DNA from 4 places in the Chromobacterium sp. INPA-IVC genome. Region 1 is predicted to be linked to each of the others. Evidence: predicted binding sites of a transcription regulator. Region 1 holds the regulator's gene; each other region holds the start of a gene.
The links. Region 1 encodes sigma-54, which starts transcription at its own class of promoters, with help from an activator protein. Its sites were predicted from a motif close to CTGGCACGCTTCATGCTT; they were not measured.
Positions count from the first base shown of each region.

Region 2: ACX17K_RS00965 (nitrate/nitrite transporter) is a predicted target of sigma-54. The motif match lies at 1,753-1,770, and genes of this name have one in related genera.
Region 3: glnK (P-II family nitrogen regulator) is a predicted target of sigma-54. The motif match lies at 2,011-2,028, and genes of this name have one in related genera.
Region 4: flgB (flagellar basal body rod protein FlgB) is a predicted target of sigma-54. The motif match lies at 2,012-2,029, and genes of this name have one in related genera.

Region 1 covers NZ_JBTNLS010000006.1:216,528-221,134, forward strand. The annotation lists gene lptB (LPS export ABC transporter ATP-binding protein) at 1-441, shown strand, start outside; gene ACX17K_RS12750 (RNA polymerase factor sigma-54) at 445-1,845, shown strand; gene hpf (ribosome hibernation-promoting factor, HPF/YfiA family) at 1,913-2,245, shown strand; gene ptsN (PTS IIA-like nitrogen regulatory protein PtsN) at 2,370-2,831, shown strand; gene hprK (HPr(Ser) kinase/phosphatase) at 2,824-3,780, shown strand; gene rapZ (RNase adapter RapZ) at 3,761-4,603, shown strand.
Region 2 covers NZ_JBTNLS010000001.1:199,542-204,148, forward strand. The annotation lists gene ACX17K_RS00955 (ANTAR domain-containing response regulator) at 1-588, shown strand, start outside; gene ACX17K_RS00960 (CmpA/NrtA family ABC transporter substrate-binding protein) at 598-1,704, shown strand; gene ACX17K_RS00965 (nitrate/nitrite transporter) at 1,993-3,195, shown strand; gene nirB (nitrite reductase large subunit NirB) at 3,206-4,607, shown strand, end outside.
Region 3 covers NZ_JBTNLS010000012.1:12,560-17,166, forward strand. The annotation lists gene ACX17K_RS20640 (YifB family Mg chelatase-like AAA ATPase) at 1-1,473, opposite strand, end outside; gene ACX17K_RS20645 (accessory factor UbiK family protein) at 1,479-1,766, opposite strand; gene glnK (P-II family nitrogen regulator) at 2,077-2,415, shown strand; gene ACX17K_RS20655 (ammonium transporter) at 2,443-3,753, shown strand; gene ACX17K_RS20660 (ClpXP protease specificity-enhancing factor) at 3,871-4,302, opposite strand; gene ACX17K_RS20665 (glutathione S-transferase N-terminal domain-containing protein) at 4,313-4,607, opposite strand, start outside.
Region 4 covers NZ_JBTNLS010000005.1:205,737-210,343, reverse strand. The annotation lists gene flgE (flagellar hook protein FlgE) at 1-346, opposite strand, end outside; gene ACX17K_RS10750 (flagellar hook assembly protein FlgD) at 386-1,135, opposite strand; gene flgC (flagellar basal body rod protein FlgC) at 1,156-1,566, opposite strand; gene flgB (flagellar basal body rod protein FlgB) at 1,570-1,983, opposite strand; gene ACX17K_RS10735 (response regulator) at 2,239-3,036, shown strand; gene ACX17K_RS10730 (hypothetical protein) at 3,141-3,968, opposite strand; gene ACX17K_RS10725 (EAL domain-containing protein) at 4,057-4,607, opposite strand, start outside.

The DNA of each region.
Region 1 (4,607 bases):
GTGGAAGAGAACATCGCCGCCATCCTGGAAATCTCCGGCCTCAAGGGCAAGGAGCTGGAGAAAGAGCTGGACCTGCTGCTGGACGACCTCAACATCGGCCACCTGCGCGACAGCAACGCGCTGTCGCTGTCCGGCGGCGAGCGCCGCCGGGTGGAGATCGCCCGCGTGCTGGCCACCCGCCCGCGCTTCATCCTGCTGGACGAGCCGTTCGCCGGCGTGGACCCGATCGCGGTGATCGACATCCAGAAGATCATCTCCTTCCTGAAGGAGCGCGGCATCGGCGTGCTAATCACCGACCACAACGTGCGCGAGACGCTGCGCATCTGCGACCGCGCCTACATCATCAGCGACGGCTCGGTGCTGGCCTCCGGCGAGCCGGAAGAACTGGTCAACAACGAGAGAGTGCGCGAGGTCTACCTCGGCGAGCACTTCCATCTGTAAACGATGAAACAGGCACTTCAGCTCAAGGTATCCCAGCAACTGACGCTGACGCCGCAGCTGCAGCAATCGATCAAGTTGCTGCAACTGTCCACGCTGGACCTGCAGACGGAGGTGGAGCGTTTCCTGCTGGACAATCCGCTGTTGGAGCGCGGCGACGAGCCCCGCGACGGCGAAGCCGCGGCCGACAGCGCGGAGCAGCCCGAAAGCGCGGCCGAGCCGCAAGAGGCGGATGGACGCGACGACAGCGCCGGCGAGCTACTAGATTGGGGCGCGGGCAGCCGCAGGGGGGACGACGACGACTTCGACCCCATGCTCAACGTGCCCTGCCCGGTCAGCCTGCGCGAACACCTGCTGACCCAATTGAGCGAGATCGCCCTCTCCGACCGCGACCGCGCGGTGATGCGCCTGCTGATCGAGGAGCTGGACGACGACGGCTACCTGCCGCTGGAGCTGGACGAGCTGGCCGGCAACCTGCCGCTGGAGCTGGAGCTGGAAGTCGACGAGCTGGCCGTGGGCCTCAAGCTGCTGCAGCAATTCGATCCCGCAGGCGTCGGCGCCCGCTCGCTGGCAGAATCGCTGACGCTTCAGCTGCAGCGCCTTCCCGGCGGCGAGCCCGGGCACGCGCTGGCGCTGGCCATCGTCCGCGAGCACCTGGCCCTGCTCGGCGGCCGCGACTACGCCAAGCTGAAAAAGCTGCTGCGCTGCGACGACGCGGCGCTGCGCGGCGCGCAGGCGCTGATCGCCCGCCTCAACCCGCACCCGGCCACCGGCTTCGGCCACGGCGACATCCATTACGTGATTCCCGACATCAGCGTGCGCAAGCTGCGCGGCCGCTGGGCGGCCGAGCTCAATCGCGCGGCGATGCCCCGCCTGCGAGTCAACCGGCTGTACGAGCGCATGCTGGCCGACCAGCGCGCCGGCGGCGAAATGTCCGGCCGTTTGCAGGAGGCGCGCTGGCTGGTCAAGAACATCCAGCAACGGTTTGACACCATACTCAAAGTGGCGGAAGCTATCGTTGAGCGCCAGCAATCGTTCTTTGAGCACGGCGAAGTGGCGATGCGCCCGCTGATCCTGCGGGACATCGCGGAAGAACTGGGCCTGCACGAATCCACCGTTTCCCGATCCACCAGCCAGAAATACCTGCTTTGTTCGCGGGGCTTGTTCGAACTCAAGTATTTCTTCGGCAGTTCGCTGGAAACTGAAAGCGGCGGAGAGTGCTCCGCCACGGCGATCAAGGCCCATATCCGCGGCATGATAGACGCCGAGGACCGCGCGAAGCCGTTGTCCGACAGCGCCATCGCCGACGCGCTGGCCAAGCAGGGAATACAGGTTGCCAGACGCACCGTAGCCAAGTATCGTGAAGCCATGCAGATTCCGGCGGTGAATCTGCGCAAGGCACTGTAGGGCGCCTCAAGAATACAATGCCGCCCGGCAACCCGACCGGGTGGTCAACACCAGAAGGAGCTAGGGTATGAACCTCAAAGTAACTGGCCTGCACCTGGAAGTCACCCCGTCGCTGCGCGAATACATCGAGAACAAGCTCGAGCGCATTACCCGCCATGTCGACCACGTGATCGATATCTCCGTCACCCTGTCGGTGGACAAGCTGGTCCAGAAGGCTGAAGTCAATGTGCACCTGTCCGGCAAGGACATCCACATCGAAGCTTCCGAGGCCGACCTCTACGCCGCCATCGACCTCCTGATGGACAAGCTGGACCGCCAAGTCCTGAAGTACAAGGAAAAGCTGACCGAGCACCGCGCGCTGGGCTCGGGCGAAGCGTCTCAGACCCAGGCCACGCTGTAAGGCCTAGCTGAAGACAACGGGAGCCTGACGGTTCCCGTTTTTCTTTGCGCTTGCCGGTTTTCAGTACTATCAAGGCAACGTAGAATTCACAGTTTCACCCCAAGAGCCGCATGCATAATCCAACATGACTCTCATCGGCAAGATCCTGACCCCGGACCATATCCTGCTGGATCTGGACGTCGCCAGCAAGAAGCGGGTGTTCGAACAAGTGGGGCTGCTCGTGGAGAATACCCGCGGCATCGCCCGCAGCGAGGTTTTCGACAGCCTGTTCAGCCGTGAAAAACTGGGCTCCACCGGACTCGGCCAGGGCGTGGCCATTCCCCACGGCCGCGCGCGCGGCCTCAAGGAAGCCACTGGCGTGTTCATCCGCCTGAAGGCGCCCATTCCCTTCGACGCGCCGGACGGCAAGCCGGTGCAATGCCTGTTCGTGCTGCTGGTCCCCGAGCACGCCACCGACCTGCACCTGCAGGTGCTGTCGGAGCTGGCGCAGCTGTTCTCCAGCCGCCAGATGCGCGAGCAGATGCTGGGCACCGGCGCGCGCGACGAACTGTACAAGCTGCTTTGCGAATGGACGCCCCATGCCTAGCATCACCGTGCGCCGGCTGTATCAGGAAAACCAGCAGAAGCTGAATCTGACTTGGGTCGCCGGCACCGGCGGCTCCGACAACGTGATCGGCAACGACGACCAGCGCCCGACGCTGGCCCTGGTCGGCCACCTGAACTTCATCCACCCCAACCGGGTGCAAGTGCTGGGCCTCGCCGAGGTCGACTACCTGAACAAACTGGAGCAGTCGGCGGCCAAGACCGCGCTGGACCAGCTGTTCCACAAGAGCATGTCGGTGGTGATGGTCACCAACAACCAGCCGGTGCCCCGGCTGCTGCGCGACTACTGCCACAGCCACAACGTGCCCCTGATGTGCAGCACGCTGGAAAGCCCGTACCTGATGGACGTGCTGCGGATCTACCTGGCCCGCGCGCTGGCGGTGTCGACCGTGCTGCACGGCGTGTTCCTCGACGTGTTCGAGATCGGCGTGCTGATCATGGGCGACTCCGCGATGGGCAAGAGCGAGCTGGCGCTGGAGTTGATCTCCCGCGGCCACGGCATGGTGGCCGATGACGCCGTCGAGCTGTACCGCATCGGCCCAGATACGCTGGAAGGCCGCTGCCCGCCGCTGCTGCGCGACTTCCTGGAAGTGCGCGGCCTCGGCATCCTCAACATCCGCACCATCTTCGGCGAGACCGCGGTCCGCCCCAAGAAGGTGCTGAAACTGATCATCCATCTGGTCAAGGCCAACGACCAGGCGATGCAGGCGCTGGATAGGCTGAACATCCAGTCCGAGACCCAGGACATCATCGGCGTCACCGTGCGCAAGGTAGTGCTGCCCGTGGCCGCCGGCCGCAACCTGGCGGTGCTGGTGGAGGCCGCCGTGCGCAACTACATCCTGCAGCTGCGCGGCATCGACAGCACCCGCGAATTCATCGAACGCCACACCAATTTCTTGCGAGACCAGGAAAATGCGCCTGATATTGATTAGCGGCCTGTCCGGTTCCGGCAAGTCGGTGGCACTGCGCGCGCTGGAAGACTCGGGCTTCTACTGCGTGGACAACCTGCCCGCCACCATGCTGCCGGAAGCGATGGCGATGTATGCCGACTTCGGCTACAAGGACATCGCCATCAGCGTGGACACCCGCTCCGGCCCCACGCTGGGCGCGCTGCCCAAGGTGGTGGAATCCCTGAAGGCCCAAGGCATCGATGTGCGGCTGCTGTTCCTGGAGGCCAAGCCGGAAACCCTGGTCAAACGCTTCTCCGAAACCCGTCGCCGCCATCCCCTGTCCGACACCGGCATCACGGTGGAGGAAAGCATATTGCTGGAACAGGAAATGCTGGCCGAGGTGCTGGAGCTGGGCACCCGCATCGACACCAGCGAGCTGTCCGCCAACGCCCTCAGAAGCTGGGTGCGCGAACTGGTAGACGCCGACAGCAACCAGCTGACGCTGATCTTCGAATCGTTCGGCTTCAAGCACGGCGTGCCGCAGGACGCGGATTTCGTCTTCGACGCCCGCTGCCTGCCCAACCCCTATTACGATCCGCAGCTGCGCCCGTTCACCGGCCGCGACCAACCCATCATCGACTTCTTCGCCGGCCACCAGGAAGTGGCCGAGATGATAGCCGACATCCAGGCGATGATCGCCAAGTGGCTGCCCTGCTACGGCAAGGAAAACCGCAGCTACCTGACGGTGGCCGTCGGCTGCACCGGCGGCCAGCACCGCTCGGTGTACATCATCGAGAATCTGGCGCGCGCCTTTCCCGACCGCCAGGTATTGGTCCGCCACCGCCAGCTTTACCGCGAACACTGACCAT
Region 2 (4,607 bases), on a different contig from region 1:
GACCCGTCCGCTCCCTTGAGGCTGTTGCTGGTCAACGATACCGACCGGCCGATGCGGCAGCTGCGCGACGCCTTCGCCGACGCCGGCTACCTGGTCATCGCCCAGGCCGACGGCGCGGCCGAGCTGCTGCGGCTGGCGGAGTCGGAGCGGCCGGACGTCATCATCGTCGATACCGAATCGCCGACGCGCGACACGCTGGAGCAGCTCGCGCTGATGGAGCGCTCCGCGCCGCGCCCGGTGGTGATGTTCGCCGAACACGGCGGGGTGCCCGCCATCCAGGCCGCGGTGCGCGCCGGGGTCACCGCCTACATCGTCGACCACGTCTCCGCGGAGCGGCTGGCGCCCATCGTAGACATGGCCAGGGTCAAGTTCGAGGAGGATGCCGCGCTGAAGCGCAAGCTGGCCGACATGGAGCAGCAACTGGCGGAGCGCAAGCTGATCGAACGGGCCAAGGGCATCCTGATGCGCAGGCGGCGGCTTGGCGAAGAAGAGGCGTACGCGCTGCTGCGCAGCCAGGCGATGAGGTCGGGCTTGCGCCTGGCCGACCTGGCTCTTCAACTGATCCACGCCAGCGAGCTGCTGGATTGAGAGGCCGCGATGCATGCAGATTATCCTGAAGACAACAGCTTGGCGCGGGTCCGCGTCGGCTTCCTGCCGCTGACCGATTGCGCGCCGCTGGCGGTCGCCTGCCGGCTGGGGCTGGACCGCATGAACGGCCTGGCGCTGCAGCCGCTGCGGCAGCCATCCTGGGCGGCATTGCGCGACCGCCTGCTGGCCGGGCAGCTGGACGCCGCCCATGCGCTGCACGGCCTGGCTTGCGGCATGCAGCTGGGCCTGGGCGGGCCGCAATGCGATATGACGGTGTTGATGACGCTGAATCGCAATGGCCAGGGCATCAGCTTGAGTCCGGGCCTGGCGGCGCAGCGGCGCGACGGCGCCAGCCTGGCCGACATCGCCCGCCGCTTGGGCCGCCCCTTGCGCCTGGCGCACACCTTTCCCGCCGGCACCCACGCGATGTGGCTGTATTACTGGCTGGCGGCCCAGGACGTGCATCCCTTGCGCGACGCGCGCTGCGTGGTCATTCCGCCGCCACAGATGGGCGCGGCGATGCGGACGGGCGCGCTGGACGGCTATTGCGCGGGCCAGCCCTGGCACGCGGTGACCGAAGCGCAGGGCAGCGCTTGCCTGGTCGCCGATAGCGCGGCCATCTGGCCGGAACATCCGGAAAAGGCGCTGATCTGCCGCCGCGAGCTGGCTGATCGGCAGCTGCAGCTGGCCTCGGCGCTGATCGAAACCCTGCTGCTGGCCTGCCACTGGCTGGACCAGCCGGACAACCAGGAGCAGGCGGCGGCCTGGCTGGCCGAGGACGCCTGGCTGGGCGTGCCGGCGGAAACCATCCTGCGGCATTGGCGCGCGCACCCCTTGCAGGCCGCGCCGCTACGCTTCTTCGACGAGGGGCGGGTCAACTTCCCCGATCCGGCCGACACGCTGTGGTTTTTGCGGCAATACCGCCGCTGGGGGCTGTGGCGGGGCGATGGCGATCGGGACATCGCCCAGGCGATTTGCGGAACGGCGCTGTACCGCCAGGCGGCGGAGCGCTGCGGCGTCGCCTTGCCGGAATCCGGTCGGCATCCCGCCCTGTTGATGGACGGGCAGGCGTGGCCGCCGCCCAAAACCGGTGCGGATTTGGCGGAAACGCACTGATGCGGTGCAGCAAAAATGGCCACGCCAGCTAAAACCGGGGCTTGCAGGCTGGCACGCGATTTGCGTTCTTGATCCCGGACGGCGCAACGGCGCGCCGTCGGACACATTCGGGCAAACGCCAGCGTAGGTGATTGCCACTAGGGACAACGGCGTCCTCTCCTGTTCAGATACGGAGAGGACGCCGTTTTGTTTTGACTATCTGCGCGCGGACTGAATCCGCCGTTCCTGCCGATGGCCTGGCCGCAAGCCGGCCGGGCGGAGAGGGCGGACCGCGCGCCGGGAGCGATCATGAACCGTAGCTTCTGGCAGTCCGGGCACCGGCCTACGCTGGCTTGCGCCTTTCTGTACTTTGACTTGAGCTTCATGGCCTGGTATCTGCTGGGGCCGTTGCAGGTGCCCATCGCCGCCGCGCTCGGGCTTTCCACCCAGCAACGCGGCCTGATGGTGGCCACGCCCATCCTGGCCGGCGCTTTGCTGCGGCCGCTGATGGGCGCGCTGGCGGACCGCATCGGCGCCAAGCGCGCCGGGATGCTTGGCCAGATCATCGTGATCGCCGCGCTGTTCGGCGGCTGGCTCGCCGATCTGTCCAGCTTCGGCGCGATGCTGGCGCTGGGCGCGCTGCTGGGCGTGGCCGGGGCCTCGTTCGCCGCCGCGCTGCCGCTGGCCTCGCGCTGGTATCCGCCGCAGCATCAGGGCGCGGCGATGGGCATCGCCGGGGCGGGCAATTCCGGCACGGTGCTGGCGGCCTTGTTCGCGCCGGCGCTGGCCATGGCTTACGGCTGGCAGAACGTGTTCGGCCTGGCCTGTGTGCCGCTGTTGCTGACGCTGGCGATTTTCGCCCTGTGCGCCAGGGAGGCGCCCGCCGCCGTGGCGCCGAAACGGTTGGCTGATTACCTGGCCGTGCTGAAGGAAAAGGACGCCTGGTGGTTCATGTTCTTCTACTCGATGACTTTCGGCGGCTTTTCCGGTTTCGCCGGCGCTTTGCCCGGTTATTTCCACGATCAATTCGGCTTCGACGCCAAAACCGCCGGGCTCTATACCGCCGCCTGCGTGTTTGCCGGCTCGGTGATGCGGCCCTTGGGCGGCATGCTGGCCGACAGGCTGGGCGGCACCCGTTCGCTGCTGGCGGTTTATCTGGCCTGCGCCTTGCTGATGGCCGCGGCCGCGCTGAACGCCGGCGGCGCGGGCGCGGCGCTGGCCCTGTTCGTGCTGGCCATGCTGTGCCTGGGCGCGGGTAACGGCGCGGTGTTCCAGCTGGTGCCGCAGCGCTTCGGCCGGGAGCTGGGCGTGATGACCGGCTTGGTGGGCATGGCCGGCGGCGTGGGCGGCTTCACCCTGGCGGCGGGCCTGGGCGCGGTCAAGCAGGCCAGCGGCGACTACGCGCCCGGCTTGTGGCTGTTCGCCGGTCTGTGCCTGCTGGCCTGGCTCAGCCTGGCCGGCGTGCAGCGGCGCTGGCGCGGCAACTGGGCGGCGGCCGCCGCCCGCGTGTGAGGAGACGGACATGGACATGGCCGAACTGAAAGACCGGGCCCGGCAGCGGCTGGTGGTGGTGGGCAACGGCATGGCCGGCATCCGCGCGGTGGAGGAGCTGCTGGCGCTGGCGCCGGATCTCTACGACATCACGGTGTTCGGCGCGGAACCGCATCCCAACTACAACCGCATCCTGTTGTCGCCGGTGCTGGCGGGGGAGCAGGCGTTCGGCGACATCGTGCTGAATCCGCCGGAGTGGTACGCGGAGCGGTGCATCGCGCTGCATATGGGCAAGCGCGTCAGCGCCATCGACAGGGTTAGGCGCGAAGTGGTGGCGGAAGACGGCGCCGTAGCCGGCTACGACAGGCTGCTGCTTGCCACCGGCTCCTCGCCGGTGATGCTGCCGATTCCGGGACGCGAGCTGGAGGGAGTGATCGGCTACCGCGACATCGCCGACACCGAGTACATGATGGAGGCCGCAGGACGGCGGCGCGGCGCGGTGGTGATCGGCGGCGGCCTGCTGGGGCTGGAGGCCGCCAACGGCCTGAGGCTGCGCGGCATGGACGTCGCCGTCGTCCATCTGGCCGACTGGCTGCTGGAGCGCCAACTGGACCGCCAGGCGGGCGAACTGCTGCGCCGGGCGTTGGAGGCGCGCGGCATCCGTTTCCTGATGGGGCGGCAGACCGCCGCGCTGCTGGACGACGGCCAGGGCCGGGTGCGCGGCGTCCGCTTCAGCGACGGCGAGGAGATTCCGGCCGAGCTGGTGGTGATGGCGGTGGGCATCCGCCCCAACGCCGCATTGGCCGAGGCCGCCGGCCTGCATTGCAGCCGCGGCGTGGTGGTGGACGACACCTTGCAAACCTCGGACCCGCGCATCTACGCCGTCGGCGAGTGCGCCAGCCACCGCGGCGTGGCCTATGGGTTGGTGGCGCCGCTGTTCGAGCAGGCCAAGGTGTGCGCCAACCACCTGGCGCGGCTGGGCGTGGCCCGCTATGGCGGTTCGGTGTCGTCCACCAAGCTGAAAGTGACGGGAATCGACCTGTTCTCCGCCGGCGACTTCATGGGCGGAGACGGCTGCGAGGAGATCGTGCTGTCCGACCCGGCCGGCGGCGTTTACAAGAAGCTGGTGCTGCGCGGAGACAAGCTGGCCGGCGTCTGCCTGTACGGCGACACCGGCGACGGCGCCTGGTATTTCAAGCTGCTGCGCGAGGGCCGCAGCGTGGCCGATCTGCGCGACACGCTGATGTTCGGCGAAACGGCGATAGGCGACGCCGGCGTGCAGGGCCAGAGCCGCGCGGCGGCGATGAAGGACGAAGACGAGGTCTGCGGCTGCAACGGCGTGTGCAAGGGCGCCATCGTCAAGGCGATCCAGGACAAGGGCCTGTTCACGCTGGACGAGGTGAAGAAGCACACCAAGGCGGCCAGCTCCTGCG
Region 3 (4,607 bases), on a different contig from region 1:
CTGGATCGCCTGCAATACATGGTTGCGGCTTATCGTTTCAACGCCCTGCAAATCAGCGATGGTGCGCGAAACCCGCAGTATCCGATGATACGCGCGCGCCGACAAGCCAAGTTGTTGCAAAGCCTTGGCCAGCACGGCCAGCGCGTGCTCGTCGCCGCGGCAATGCGTCTCCAGCGCCTCGCCCTGCAGCGCCGCGTTCAAGCCGCCCTGACGCACCAACTGGCGCTCCCTGGCCTCGAACACCCGCCGGCGCACCGGCTCGCTGCCCTCTCCCGGCGTGGAATGCTGCAGCTCCGCCGCCGTCAAGGCCGGCACCTCCACCTGCAAGTCGATCCGGTCCAGCAAGGGGCCGGAGATTTTACCCCGATACTTCGCCACTTGCTCGGGCGAGCACTGGCAGCGACCGGAAGGATGGCCATGGTAGCCGCAAGGGCAGGGATTCATCGCCGCCACCAGCTGGAAGCGCGCCGGAAAACTGGCCTGCCGCGCCGCGCGCGAGATATGGATCACTCCGCTCTCCAACGGTTCCCGCAGCACCTCCAATACCTTGCGATCGAACTCCGGCAGCTCGTCCAGGAACAACACGCCGTGATGCGCCAGACTGATCTCGCCAGGCCGGGGCTCGCTGCCTCCGCCGACCAGCGCCACCGCCGAGGCGGTGTGATGGGGAGAGCGATACGGCCGCACCCGCCAGCGACCCGGTTGGAAGCCCTGGGATCCCAGCGACTGCACCGCCGCGCTCTCCAGCGCCTCCCGCTCGGACAAGGGCGGCAGCAAACCCGGCAGCCTGGCCGCCAGCATCGACTTGCCGGTGCCGGGCGGCCCCATCAGCAGCAAGCTGTGCCCGCCGGCCGCGGCGATTTCCAGCGCGCCGCGCGCGATGGACTGGCCTTTGACATCGCCGAGATCGGGATAGTTCGGCCACTCTCCGCCCAACGCGCCGGCGAAAGGCTCCAGCGGCTGCAAACCGTTCAAGAAGGCGCAGGCCTGCGGCAAGGACGCCACCGCGTAAATGGCCGCGCCGCCGACCACAGCAGCCTCCGCCGCGCTGTCGGCAGGCAACACGAAGGCCCGGCCCGCGGCGTGACACTGGCAGGCCATCGCCAACGCGCCGCGCACCGGACGCACCGCGCCGCTGAGCGCCAGCTCGCCGGCGAATTCGTAATGGGCGATGTCGTCGTTCTTCACCTGGCCGGAAGCCAGCAGGATGCCGATGGCGATAGGCAGGTCGAAGCGGCCGGAATCCTTGGGCAGGTCGGCCGGAGCCAGATTGACAGTGATCTTGCGGGCGGGAAATTCGAATCCCGAGGTGAGGATGGCGGCGCGGACGCGGTCCCGGCTTTCCTTCACCTCGGTGTCGGGCAGGCCGACGATATTGAACGCGGGCAGGCCGTTGGCGAGGTGGACCTCGACGGCTACCTCTGGCGCATCAAGCCCGGACAGCGCCCTGCTCGCTACCACCGCCAGCGTCATGGCGCTCAGGAGTGGCCGAGTTCGGACTGTTCTTCCGCTTTAGCCGCGGCCTCGTCCGGAAACACTTGGTTCTCCAGCCTGGCCAGGCGCGACTCCAACGCGGCCAGCTTTTCCCGCGTGCGCGCCAGCACCGCCTGCTGCACGTCGAATTCCTCGCGGGTGACCAGATCCATCTTGGAAAACGTGGAAGCCATCATCGCGCGGACATTCTTCTCGATATCCTTGGCCGGGCTGGCGGCGATGGTCTCGCTGATCTTGGCGCTGATTTCTTCAAACAGTTTCTGGCTCAACATGGTGGCGGCTCCCGCAGTGTCTTGATCTTCAGCCGAGTGTAGCAAAAAGCGCCCTCGCGCTCCCGCATTTCCTGCCCGCAAGGACATGTCAGCCCGTCTCCAGATTTCATCCAGGCCATGTTGCGGCGCAGCGATGCACCAAAACTGTGCAGCATAAGCAGCCCCGGCGCACAAGGAAAGTGCCAAAACGGCCAGCGCGGCCTTTTTTGCAGTGCATCACAATTCAGAGAACGCCCATCGCGGGCTGGCACGATTCCTGCATAACCATCCGCAGCAGAACCATCTGTCAATCGTCCGAGAAGGAGCCGCCATGAAACTCGTTACCGCAGTGATCAAGCCGTTCAAGCTTGACGAAGTCCGCGAAGCGCTGTCCGCCATCGGCGTACAAGGCGTCACCGTTTCCGAGGTCAAGGGATTCGGCCGCCAGAAAGGCCATACCGAGCTGTATCGCGGCGCAGAATACGTCGTCGACTTCTTGCCCAAGGTGAAGCTGGAAATCGCCATCGACGACGCGCTGCTGGACCAGGTGGTGGAAGCCATCGAGAAGTCCGCCCGCACCGGCAAGATCGGCGACGGCAAGATCTTCGTCTACGACCTGGAGCAGGTGATCCGCATCCGCACCGGCGAAACCGGCGCCGACGCGGTCTGACCGCTTTGTGAAACTGGGGAAACCATAATGAAAAAGATACTCGCTGCAATGGCTTCCGGGCTCGCCGCCCTCTCGCTGCCCGCCCTGGCCGACGCGCCGGCCGGTCCCGCGGTGGTCGCCGCCAAGGTGATCAACTCCGGCGACACCGCCTGGATGCTGACCTCCACCGCCCTGGTGCTGTTCATGACCATTCCCGGCCTGGCGCTGTTCTACGGCGGCATGGTCCGCAAAAAGAACGTGCTGGCCACACTGATGCAAAGCTTCGCCATCACCGCGCTGGTGACTGTGCTGTGGGCCGTGGTTGGCTACAGCCTGGCCTTCACCGTGGGGACGCCGTACATCGGCGATCTGTCGCGCTTCATGCTGGACGGCATGGTGTACATGAAGGACGCCGGCAAGCTGGCCGTGCATCCTCTGGCCGGCACCATTCCGGAATCGGTGTTCATGACCTTCCAGATGACCTTCGCCATCATCACCCCGGCTTTGATCACCGGCGCCTTCGCCGAGCGGATGAAGTTCTCGGCGATGCTGGTATTCATGGCGCTGTGGTCATTGCTGGTCTACGTGCCGGTGGCGCACTGGGTGTGGGCGCCGGGCGGCTGGATGGGCGACAAGGGCGTGCTGGACTTTGCTGGCGGCACCGTGGTGCACATCAACGCCGGCGTGGCCGGCCTGGTGACCGCGCTGGTGCTGGGCAAGCGCGTCGGTTTCGGCAAGGAGGCGATGCCGCCGCATAACCTGGTGCTGACCCTGATGGGCGCGTCGATGTTGTGGGTAGGCTGGTTCGGCTTCAACGCCGGCTCGGCAGGCGCCGCCGACGGCCGCGCCGGCATGGCCATGGTCACCACCCAGGTCGCCACCGCGATGGCCGCGCTGGCCTGGATGTTTGCCGAATGGGCGACTAAGAAGAAACCGTCCGTGCTGGGCATCGCCTCCGGCGCGGTCGCCGGCCTGGTGGCCATCACCCCGGCCGCCGGCTTCGTCGACGTCAAGGGCGCGCTGATCATCGGCCTCGCCGCCGGCGCGGTGTGCTTCTGGGGCGCCACCGGGCTCAAGCACATGCTGGGCTATGACGACTCGCTGGACGCTTTCGGCGTACACGGCGTTGGCGGCATCCTGGGCGCGCTGCTGACCGGCGTGTTCGCGGTCAAGGACATCGGCGGCGCCGACGGCAGCCTGGCCACCCAGGCGCTGGGCGTCGGCGTGACCATCGCCTACTGCGGCATCGTCACCTTCATCCTGCTGAAACTGGTGGACATCGTGCTGGGCCTGCGCGTGGCCGAAGACGAAGAGCGCGAGGGCCTGGATCTGGTGCTGCACGGCGAACGCGTGGAATAAGACGCCAGAACCGAAGATTGTTGTGTAAGGGACTTGGCGGGGCTTCGGCCCCGTTTTTTTTTCGCCGGTCCAAAATGAAAAACCGGCCAGAGGCCGGTTTTGATCGATTCGACAAGCTTACTTGACGATGCGCAGGCTGGGGCGCCCGCTGGGGCGGTTCGGCGACGGATCGTCGCCGCCGGACTCCGGCGCATCCTCTTCGGCGCTGACCGGCTTCAGGCTTGCCGCCTCCTCGCTCATCGGCTCCACCTCGAAGCCCATGCCTTCGCCGGTCTCCCGGGCGAAGATGGACATCACGTTGCCGATGGGCACCCAGATGTCGCGCGATACGCCGCCGAAGCGGGCGGAAAACGAGATCCACTCATTGTCGATGCGCAGGTTCTTCGTCGCGCCATCGGCGATGTTCAGCACGATCTCGTTGTTCTTCACGTATTCGAGCGGCACGTCGGTGCGGCTGTTCACCCACACCACGATGTACGGGGTGTAGCCATTGTCGCCGCACCACTGGTGCAGCGCGCGCAGCATGTACGGCTTGGTGCTGGAGCTCATCGCGTCTCCTTTACTTACGCATCGCCTTTTCGGACGGGGTCAGCGAATCGATGAAGGACTGGCGCTGGAAGATGCGCTCGGCGTACTTGAGGATGGGAGCGGAGCTCTTGCCCAGGTCGATATTGTAATGCTCCAGGCGCCACATCAACGGGGCGATGGCCACGTCGATCATCGAGAAATCGTCGCCCAGCATGAATTTCTGCTTGGAGAAGATCGGCGCGATGGTGGTCAGGCCGTCGCGGATCGCTTCGCGCGCCTTGGTCGCTTCCTTGCCGGTGGCGCCGGCTTCCAGCGTCTTCACGTGA
Region 4 (4,607 bases), on a different contig from region 1:
CCAAGTAACCTTGGTTATTGACCTGGAACTGGCCGTTGCGGGTATAAGCCTGCGTGCCGTTGGGCAAGCCCATGATGAAGAAGCCGGCATTATTGATCGCCAGGTCCAGGCTGCGGCCGGTGGAGTCCAGGTTACCGTTGCCCATGTTCTGCGTCACCGCCTGCACCTGGGTACCGATGCCAGGTGTGGTGGCGGTGATGCCGTACAGGCTGTTGCCGTAGAGATCGGCAAACTCGGTGCGCGAGCTCTTGAAACCGACGGTATTGGCGTTGGCCACGTTGTTGCCTATGGTGTCCAGCTGCACGGACGCCGCGTTCAGACCACTCAGACCTTGTTGAAAGCCCATCTCAACTACTCCTCATCAAGCTTTATTCGGCAACGTGCTTCAGGACATCTGCGCGACATTGGACAACGGCACCAGGTTGTTGCCCGGCAGCACCAGCATCGGCGTGCCGTTGGCCCAGGACACCGCCTGGACCTGCTGGGTGTTGTAGGCCGTGGCGGTGGTGTTGCCGGACGAGCTGGACTGCGCCACCTTGACCTGGAAGGTATAGGTGCCGCCGGCCGGCAGCTGGTTGTTGTTGGCGTCTTTGCCATCCCAGCTGAAGGTTGTCAGCCCCGTGCCCGGGTTTTGCAGCGGCACCGTATCCACCAGATTGCCGTTCTGATCCAGCACATTGACCTGCACCGAAGCGGCGGGTCCGTTCAGCAGCACGCCCGCCTGAGTTGTCTGGCCGGCGGCCGGCGCGGTCAGGGTGTTGCCGGCCACCATCACGTTCTTGCCTATCATGCTGGAGGCCATCAGCGACTGGGTGGCGCTCTGCGCGGATACCATCTGCTGCATGGTCTGGTTCAGGGTCTGCAGACCCGCTACCTGGCTGATCTGGGCCATCTGGCTGGTCAGCTGGCTGTTGTCCATCGGATTCAGCGGATCCTGCGCGTTCAGCTGCGCGGTCAGCAGGGTCAGGAAATTGTTCTGCAGGCTTTGCGCGCTGGTGGCGGACAAAGAGCCGCTGCCGCTGCCGCTCGAGCCATTGGCCGTCTGGACGCTGCTGGCGCCAGGCGTGGTCTGGCTGTTCAGCGAATTGAAATTGAACGCGTTGCCGGTGGTGCTGTTGGTCGCTGCGGTAGTCATGGCGTCACCCTTTACCTGGTTTACTGGCCGAGCTGCAGCGTCTTCTGCAGCAGCGTCTTGGCGGTGTTCATCATTTCAACGTTGTTCTGGTAGGCGCGAGAGGCGGCGATCATGTCCGCCATCTCCTCCACCACGTTGACGTTGGGCATGGTCACGTAGCCGCGCTCGTCGGCCAGCGGATTGCCCGGTTCATACTTCAGCCTCGGCGGCGATTGGTCTTCCACCACCGACGTCACGCGCACGCCGGCCACCTGCGGCTGGGCGTTGTCCACCGGAATCGCGGTGAACACCACGTGGCGCCCCTTGTAAGGCTGGCCGGTCGAACTGGTGGCGCTTTCCGCATTGGCCAGGTTGCTGGCCACCACGTTGAGCCGCATCGACTGCGCCGACAGCGCCGAACCCGAAATATTGAAGAGATTGGACAATGACATTTATCAGCCTCCCGTGCCGCTGCCCTGGATCGCCGAGCTCAGCCCGCTGATCTTCTTGTTGAGGAAAGCCAGCGTGGTCTGATACTGCAAGGCGTTGTCGGCGAAAGCGCCGCGCTCCACGTCCATGTCCACCGTGTTGCCGTCCAGGCTGGGCTGCACCGCGCTGCGATACTGCAGCGGCGTGCCGGAACCGTCGCCGGTCTGGTTGGCGATGTGGCGCGCGTCGGTCTGGGCCAGCTTCAGTTGCCCCTGCTTGTCCACCTGCGCTTGCAGCGCGGACTTGAAATCGAAATCCACCGCCTTGTAATACGGCGTTTCAGCGTTCGCGATGTTGCTGCCTATCACTTCTGCGCGATAGGACTGCAAATTCAGCGCGCGCTGCTGAAAATCGAAATAGTGGGCAATCTTGTCTAGCATTGGGCAATCTCCTCGCTGGCCTACGCTAAAGCACGAAGTGTGCCAGCGCTTGAAAGCCGCGCAAAGCCAAGTTTTCACGCTGATTCGGCCGCAAGCGGCAAGTTTGCCGGCCGGACGCGGCGCGAGCGGCGGCAAAACTTGCCGCCCCGAACCAGGCCCATCCTCATCAAGCCATTTGAGGATTTTGCTTGCCGGCCCATCCAAATCGTGCCAAACCGACAATAATGTAAATAAGTAGAATGTCGGAGCAGAGCGATGCTGGCTTTGGAACAACTGCTGATCTCATTGGCCGAGCCCTCCCAGGTGCAGGCGCAAATCATCACCAAGGCGCTGGAAGCGATGGGCGCCGCCCAGATAGAAGTCCACCCTTCCGGCCGCGAGCTGATAGAGCAGGCCCGGCAAAGGCGGCCGAACCTGATCATCAGCGCCTACCACCTGCCTGACATCACGGGCGCGGAGCTGGTCAGGGAGCTGCGGGAAAGCGATGATCTGTACGATGTGCCCTTCATCCTGATCTCCAGCGAAACCAACCCGGAAAGACTGGAAACGATACGCCAGGCCGGCAGCCTGGCCATTCTGCCCAAGCCGTTCACGCCGGAGGAATTCGACCTGGCGATGCAATCGGTGATGAGTTTTCTCAACTGCCCCAGCCTGGGCGCCGAAATCGATTCCGACATGGCGCTGATGAACGTGCTCATCGTCGACGACAGCAGCACTTCGCGCCATCACATCCGGCAGGTGCTGGAAAAGCTGGGCTTCGAGCATTTCTGCGAGGCGGCCAGCAGCGAGGCGGCCATACCGTATCTGGAACAGGAGCCGTTCAAGCTCATCATCACCGATTACCACATGCCGGGCATGGACGGGCTGGACTTCGCCCGCCACGTCCGCAGCAGCGGCCTCCAGCCGGACGCCCCGGTGATGATGATCACCAGCGACAGCGACAATATCGGCCAGAGCGATCTGGAAGACGCCGGCATCGCCGCCTGCTGCCAGAAGCCTTTCGACATGGAAAAGATGCGCGAGCTGATCCGCACCTTGCTCAACGAGTACTGACACCCGCGTAATCGGCGCCCCAAAAAAAAACGCCCGGCTCAACCGGGCGTTTCATCTCCTCGGCAAGCGCTTCCACGCCGCCGGGCAAGGCCTGCTCGCCAAGCTCAGCGCGGCGCCACCCATACCAGGCGCGAATGCGCCTTGTCCGCGCCGAAAGACTGGCGGCGCCAGTAACCCTGGCTCGTGTATTCGGCGCCATCGGCCAGTTCCGGCACCCGGCAGAAAGTCACCTCGCCGAAGCCGGACTTCAACAGCTGGCTGCGCGCCTTCTGCCGGGTCTTGACGCACGAGGGATGCGCGGCTTCCGCCACCCACTCCGCCGGCGCGGAAGCCTCCCAGCCCTTGGCCAGCTCCAGCTTGGGCTGGGTCATCATCGCCAGGCCGTTCAATACGGCGGACAGCAGCCCCTGCCAATCGGCGGCTACACCTTCCAGCTGCGGCGCCAGCTCGCCCGGGTACTCCACCCGCGCCAACTCCACCTGGTCCGCCGCCTGCAGCCAGTTGACTCCATCCGGCGCGAAACCCATCCGCACCATCGTCAGCAGCAGGGCGCGGCGTTCCGGCTGATGCGCGATGAAGGCCCCGCCCTCGCCCGGCACATGCAGGAAGAAGGCTGCGGCGGGCAGATTCAGCGTATCGGGCAGGTTCGACGGCTGCCGGGTGCTGGCCAAGGCGGCCGCCAGCGCGCCATCCAGATGGGACACCACGCGCCCGTGGCGAGCGAAGTGGCCCCAGGCCTCGGCCAACGCCAATTCGCAGACAATGGTGGCCTGCGGAATCTCGAACACTTGCGCCGCGCGCTCCAACTCGCGCTTGATCACATCCTTCATCTGCGCCCGCGCCTCGGCGGCCTGGACCGTCTGGGCATACAGCTGCCCCACTCGCTTGGCCCAGGGCCGGGTGGCGGCGTAGCGTTGCACGGCGTATTCCATGCCACTGCTTCCTTCGAAATAAAAAGGGCCGCATTGTAGCAAACGCGGCCCCATGCCCCAACCCATCCCCCAAACCCGCTCCTGGCCTCTAACGGCCGCCGCCCTTTCGCCGCATCGGCGACCGGTCCTGAATCACTCCGGAGTACAGCCACTGCCGGAAGTGGTTCAGCGCCATCGGCTTGCCGAAATAAAACCCCTGCAACAACTCGAATCCACTCGCATTCAGATAATTCTGCTGGCCCGCGGTCTCCACGCCCTTGACGATCACGCTCACGCCCAACTGGCGGGCCGACGGCAACAGTCCGTCCAGCACATTGCCGCGCAGCGTGTCCTGCCCCAATGCGGAGGCGAAGCCTTTTTCCACCTTCAGATAATCAAAATCCCAGCGCCGCAGATAGTCCTTGTCGGCATAACCGGAGCCAAAGTCGTCCAGGGCCAGCTTCACGCCCTCCCGCTTGAGCCTTCGGATCACGTCCTGCGCGCCGGACGCCTCGCTCAATGGCGTCTGCTCTGAAATTTCCAGCACCAACGCCGCCTGCTTGGCCCGCAGCATCTCCAGCATTTCCCGGCAATCGTCGGCCAGCTCCGGCATAGCCAGATGCTCGCCGGCGATGTTGACGCCGACGATGAAGCCCGGCG